DNA from 2 places in the Cobetia sp. 4B genome. Region 1 is predicted to be linked to the other one. Evidence: predicted binding sites of a transcription regulator. Region 1 holds the regulator's gene; the other holds the start of a gene.
What was found. The regulator FliA, encoded in region 1, starts transcription of late flagellar genes. The targets are predictions, from matches to a motif close to CTAAAGTTNNNNNNNNNNCNGCCGATA.
Positions count from the first base shown of each region.

Region 1 (3,417 bases):
TTCTGCACGGCACCGAGGTCGGAACGCATGCTGTCTACTTGCTTCAGGGCGGAATCAAGAGCGGCCAATGGGTCGGTTGTTTTTTCAGTTGTGGATAATTCACTTCCTGCTGTAACTACTCCATCAGTACCCACTGAGGCTTCATAGTATTCCACATTAGAACCGCTGCCTTTTACTAATATGAACTCACCATCAGTGGTTTCTTTTAAGTCATCATACGATGAAGAATATGAAGAGCTATCTATTGTAACCAAAGACTCTACGGCAGATCCGTTATTGACAGTTGTCGCATTTCCATCTTTGCTAGCACCACCCGTTAATCCAGTTGTGGATGCAGTAGAATTACTGACCTCCCCAGTAACAGGGTCGATTACTGCGTCAGTATATGTAATGCTACCGGCGCCATCGTCGGTTTCAATTGCATAGCGCGTTGTGCCGCTATCATCATAGCTTACGAGTGTTTCTTTACTATCAAGGTTACTTGTATCAGCCTTAACGCTAAATGAAGTTTCGGTAGCGGTAGTTGCGGACAAGGTGTCAGTATCAAAACCTTCGGCAACACTAAATGCACCAAGCCCAAGTGTTGATGAATTAACTTCTGAAAGGCTGATGGAGATCGTTTCGCCATCATTTGCACCAACTTGTATGTTAAGAGAATCGTTGGTGTTCAGTACATCTACACCATTGAAGCTGGTCTGTTCTGAGATTCTATCAATCTCTTCCATTCTCAAGGTGATTTCGTCCTGAATCGACTGCAAATCGTCTGCATTGTTAGTGCCATTCTGCGCCTGAACGGTCAGTTCACGCACACGCTGCAGGTTATCGTTGACCTGATTCAAAGCACCTTCAGCGGTCTGGGCGACAGAGATGCCGTCGTTGGCGTTACGCTGCGCCTGGGACAGGCCGGTGATCTGGGAGTCCATGCGGTTGGCGATGGCCTGGCCGGCGGCGTCGTCCTTGGCGCTGTTGATGCGCATGCCGGAGGACAGACGTTCCATGGAGGTGTTCAGGGCGTTCTGGGACTGATTCAGGTTCTGCTGAGTCACCATGGAAAGGGTGTTGGTATTGATCACTGAAGCCATGTGTCACTTCCTGTCGTAATGGGGAGATAGATGGCGTGTCGCCAGTAACGACTCCTGTGCCGTTGCTTCAGTTATCGTCGCGGCGCGGCAGAACTTTAGAAATTTTTTGCGGCCTTTTGACCTTTCTCATTCCGGCTGTCCCGCTGGCTTTCCTTACGCGCTCTTCTTGCGGGCGCTCCTCGCTCCACTCTCGCTCCACCCTCGCGACATTCTGTCGACCTGCTGGTGGGAATTCTGTATGCCTCGCGCTCACTCACTGTCTCTTCCTGTCTTCCTTCATTTCCGCCTCCCCGAGGCAGAGTGGCGACGTAAGGCAGGAAAGCCGTCGCTGAGGGTAGCTATTCGAGCGAATGGTTTGTGGCGGGGGCGCGACAATACGCTGGGAACAGGAGTCCCGAGGATGGGGGCACGACCCTGAGTCAAACGACCCCGAGGGATGCAAGCGAGGACCAGGACGCTGATGTATACCGCCAATGGGCGCATGGCCCAGCAGGATATCTACACCGAGTATCAGCCGCTGGTGCGCCGCATCGCGCTGCAGCTGCAGGTGCGCTTGCCAGCGAGTGTCGATCTCGAGGATCTGATTCAGGCTGGCATGTTGGGGCTGTGTGAATGCGTGGGCCGCTATGAGCAGGGCCACGGCGCCAGCTTTGCCACCTATGCCAGTCAGCGCATCCGCGGCGCGATGCTGGATGAGCTGCGCTCGCGCGACTGGTTGCCGCGCAGTGTGCGCCGGGCCGGTCGCGAGCTTGAGAGCGTGATCCAGCAGCTTGAGCAGAGCCTGGGCTATCCGCCCGAGGAGACCCAGATCGCCGCTGCCATGGGGCTTGAGCTGGAAGATTACCGACGCCTGCTGCTGGACACCAACAACGGCATGGTGATGTCGCTGGACGAGATGATGGATGAGGAAGGCGGGCTGGCGGGTGGTTATGTCTCGCCTGAAGCGACGCCCTTCGCCACACCGTTTGCCTTGCCGCATGATGCGCTGGAAGAGGCCGATACGCGGCGGGCCTTGAACGAGGCCATCGCGCGGCTGCCGGAGCGCGAGAAGCTGTTGATGGCGCTCTATTATCAGGAGAAGCTCAACCTCAAGGAGATCGGCGCGGTACTCGATGTCACCGAATCGCGTGTCTCGCAGCTGCATTCCCAGGCCGTGCGCCGGCTGCAGGGTGTGCTGGCACCGCATCTGGTGGCACGGGCGGGCAAGCGTCGTCGCTGAGTCTCTATCCTGAGCCTCTATCGTTGTGAGCCTTCTTCGTTTCCCCGAACTTTATCCTCTCGCTGTACCGTCTTGCTGTTACGCCTGCCTTGTTTCTGCTGTCCCAGTTTCTCCTGTCTCAGTTTCTTCTATCTCAGTTTCGCCCGCCCCAAACAAGAACACCGCCCTGAGAGGCGGTGTTCTTGTCTATCACTCGAGCATGTCGTCAGACGTGTTCAGTAGCTCTCGCGCTCCGGCTCCGACTTGACGCGGCGCTCCTCTTCGCTGAGGTGCTGGGCCTGCTCATCGATATGGCCATCCAGATGCCAGTCGTCTTCCATGCCGGTGACGCGGTCGTTCATCACGCCTTCCTCATTGTCGACCTGCTGCACGACGCCTTCCTCTGCTTCAGCGGAGGCTTCCTGTTGCTGGGCAGCGAGTTCTTCCTCGCTCAACTCCGGCTCAGGTTCGGCATCGAAGTCGAATTCCAGCTGACCGGTTTCCGGCTCGGTGATGGCTTCCTCGACCCAGGCGGCGCTCAGCGGGCTGGTGGTGGAGGGCGCCACCACATAGTGGCCGGGGTGATCGCCTTCCTCGGCATCCAGTTCCTGACGCGGCTTGCTGGTGACACTGGCGGCCAGAATCACGATCAGCACGTGAATGGCGGTCAGGGTATAGAGGAAGCCGACGGCCCCGAAGCGCTCCATCAGCAGACCCGCGGTGAGCGGGCCCAGAATCGCGCCCGCGCCATGCATCAGCACCAGCGTGCCGCTGGCGGAGATGATCTGTGGCGTGGTCAGAAGGTTGTTGGCCGCCGCCAGGAACAGCGAGTACTGGGTCAGGATCAACCCGCCGAGGCCTGCACCCAGCAGCGCCATGGTCAGCATGCTGCCACCACTGAACGGCACGCCGCCGATGGACAGCGCGATCGCCCCGAGACTGCAGCCCAGAATCACCTTCTTGGCCGACAGCTTGTCGGAGAGCTTGCCCAGCGGCCATTGCAGCAGGGCGGCACCCAGAATGAAGGCACCCATGAACCAGGAGACTTCCTGCACCGGCAGGCCGGCGCGGTCGGCATACACCGCGCCCATGCCGAAGACGGTGCCGTTGGCGATACCGGTGGCGAAGCCGCCCAGG
Region 1 covers NZ_CP059843.1:2,201,838-2,205,254, reverse strand. Annotated here, with positions in the region: gene H2O77_RS09250 (FliC/FljB family flagellin) at 1-1,082, opposite strand, end outside; gene H2O77_RS09245 (RNA polymerase sigma factor FliA) at 1,543-2,301, shown strand; gene H2O77_RS09240 (MFS transporter) at 2,517-3,417, opposite strand, start outside.

Region 2 (3,417 bases), 260 kb from region 1:
GGTGCCTCGTTCATTGGGGTGGATGTCGGCGAGCAGATCGATGAGCTGTATGCCACCATCACCAATATCCAGTTGCATGAGAAGGACTTCAGTCTGGTGGCGAGCACGGCGCCGGGCCAGCAGGGCAAGGTGCTGACGACGGGGCAGTGGCAGGGCCGCTCGCTGATGGACTTCAAGAATGCGCAGGGCGAGCCGGCCTTCGCGCCGCTCTTCGCCGCCGACAGCGGTCAGATCGATTACCGCCTGGCGGGTGAAGACAGTGACCGTATCACCAGCTTCCAGCACTATCCCGCCTGGGACTGGGTCGTGGCGACCACGATCGACAAGCAGGAAGTGACGGCGGGCATCACGCAGGTCCGCAATCAGGTCTTCGGGCTGGCACTGCTGTTGGCGCTGGCCGTGGCCGGCATTCTCTACTTCCTCGAGCGTCGCCTGATCAGTCGTCCGCTGGATGCGCTGGTGTCACTGGCTCAGGCATTGGCGCGGGGCGATCTGTCCCAGCGCATCACCAGTCAGCGTCAGGATGAGATCGGCAAGCTGACCGCGGCCATGAACAGCGTCGGCGAGGACCTGAGCCGAGTGGTCGGTCAGGTGCGGGGCACCACGGGCGCCGTCAATCAGGCCGCCGGCGAGATTGCCCAGGGCAACGAGGAGCTTTCGGCACGCACCGAGCAGTCCGCCTCCAGCCTGCAGGAAACCTCGGCCTCGATGGAGGAGATCACCACCACCGTGCAGCACAGTGCCGATTCCGCCCAGCAGGCCAGCCAGCTGGTCAATTCGACCTCCGAGCAGGCGCGCCGCGGCAATGATGACATGCGCAAGGCGCAGGCGAGCATGGAAGACATCAACCGCTCCGCCGAGCGTATCAGCGAGATCATCAGTCTGATCGATGGCATCGCCTTCCAGACCAACATCCTGGCGCTGAATGCCTCGGTGGAAGCGGCGCGGGCCGGTGAGCATGGGCGTGGCTTTGCGGTGGTCGCGCAGGAAGTGCGCACCCTGGCGACGCGCTCAAGCGATGCATCCCGCGAGATTCGCGGCCTGATCGACGAATCGATCTCGCACACGCAGCAGGGCGTGGCGCAGGTGAAGGACGCCAGTCAGGCGATGGCCGAGATTCTTTCCAGTGTCGAGCGCGTCAACGACATGATCGCCGAGATCAGTGCCGGCGCGCGTGAGCAGAGTGCCGGCGTGGGCCAGGTGAATACCGCGGTGAGCGAGCTGGATGCGATGACGCAGCAGAACACCACCCTGGTCAATCAGGTCAGTGGCGCGGCGCGCAGCATGAGCGCACAGGCTCAGGCACTGGAGCAGCTGATGGCAGGCTTCATGGTGGCGGGTGGACAGACCATGACCACACACGCCATGTCGCATCAGTCCATGTCGCACCAGTCCATGTCGCCTATGAACAGTCAGCCGATGGCGGATGGCGAGCAGTCTGCCTTCACGCCGCCGGCAACCGCCTCGCGCGGCTCCCAGCGTCGTGAAGAGGAGGAGTGGGAAGCCTTCTGAGCCGCGCTCTGCTCCAAGCTGACCCCTGAGCTCGATCCTGCGCCAAGAGCTTGATCGAGCGCCATTGAATGTGACAGCTAGCCGTTGATGTTTCCGCCAAGCCCTTGCCGACTGCCGTCGGTGAGGGCTTTTTCGTGGCCAGGGCTCATGTGATCCACGTTCATGTGATCAACGCTCATGTGGCCAACGCCCGCCACTGATATCCGCACCATATGAAAGTGTCATCTTGATGACAATTGGTGGTGTTTTTTGCTGTCTTCTGAAAAATGATGAATTCTTTTTTCTGGCCCTTCAGTTAAGTCAACGTTGGTCGATAGTCGGTGAACTTCCACCACACCGGGTACCCGCGGTATGACTTCACTCAGACAGCGTCTGGCGCATGCCAGCGTCGGCAGCAAGTTGGCGCTATTGATCCTGATCCTCATGATGGCAGCGTTTCTGACGCTGGGACTGGTGTTCTCGAGCGCCAGCGCACGCCAGGTTGAAGGAGACATGGAGATTGCCCTCAAGCAGCAACAGCGTCAGGTCACCCAGATGCTCACCTTGTTCGATACCTCGATGCAGGCGAGTGTCACACGCATGCTGAGCGCATTCCTGGCCACGATTCCCGACAGTTTCAGTCTCGATGACAGTCGCAGACTGAAAGCTGGTGAGCGTCTGGTACCGGTGCTGCGCAATGCCGGCATCATGCAGAACAGCCAGCCACTGTATCTGGACAATTTCACCCAGAGGACCGGCGCCCCTGTCAGTCTGTTCGTGCGCGATGGCGATGACTTCATCGGCATTTCCACCTCGTTGCAGAATACCGATGGTTCACGCATGCTCGGCTTCGCACTGGAGGGCAAGGTACTGGCTGCGCTGCGCAATGGTCAGTCCTACAGCGGCTTGCTGAACCTGGCAGACAAGCATTACATGACGCGTTATCAGCCCATCGAGGACGAGGCGGGAAACATCGTGGGTGCCTCCTTCATCGGGGTGGATATCGGCGCTCAGATCCAGGAGCTCTACACCACGATCACCAACGTGAAATGGCATGAGGGAGATTTCAGTCTGCTGGCAAGCACTGCCGCCGCGAGCCCTGGCCGGGTACTGGCTGGCGACCAGTGGCAGGGGACTTCATTGCTTGATGTCCGTGATGACCAGGGGCGTCAGATCTTCGCGAAGTTGCTCGACCAGCCCCAGGGCCAGATGGAATATCGCCTGCCCGGAGAGACGGGCACCAAGGTCACGCGCTTCGAACAATACCCGGCGTGGGACTGGGTGGTGGCGACCACGGTCGACAAGCAGGCCATCACCGCCGATATCATCCATCTGCGCAACCTGGTGCTCGGCCTGTCGTTGCTGTTGGCATTGGCGGTGGCGGGCCTGTTGTACTGGTTGGAGCGTCGCTTGATCAGTCGTCCGCTGGATGCGCTGGTGTCACTGGCTCAGGCATTGGCGCGGGGCGATCTGTCCCAGCGCATCACCAGTCAGCGTCAGGATGAGATCGGCAAGCTGACCGCGGCCATGAACAGCGTCGGCGAGGACCTGAGTCGAGTGGTCGGTCAGGTGCGGGGCACCACGGGCGCCGTCAATCAGGCCGCCGGCGAGATTGCCCAGGGCAACGAGGAGCTTTCGGCACGCACCGAGCAGTCCGCTTCCAGTCTGCAGGAAACCTCGGCCTCGATGGAGGAGATCACCACTACCGTGCAGCACAGTGCCGATTCCGCCCAGCAGGCCAGTCAGCTGGTCAATTCGACCTCCGAGCAGGCGCGCCGCGGCAATGACGACATGCGCAAGGCGCAGGCGAGCATGGAAGACATCAACCGTTCCGCCGAGCGCATCAGCGAGATCATCAGTCTGATCGACGGCATCGCCTTCCAGACCAATATTCTGGCGCTGAACGCCTCGGTGGAAGCGGCGCGG
Region 2 covers NZ_CP059843.1:1,945,969-1,949,385, forward strand. Annotated here, with positions in the region: gene H2O77_RS08305 (methyl-accepting chemotaxis protein) at 1-1,512, shown strand, start outside; gene H2O77_RS08310 (Cache 3/Cache 2 fusion domain-containing protein) at 1,864-3,417, shown strand, end outside.
Region 2: a site for FliA is predicted at 1,802-1,828, ahead of H2O77_RS08310 (Cache 3/Cache 2 fusion domain-containing protein). Genes of this name have one in related genera too.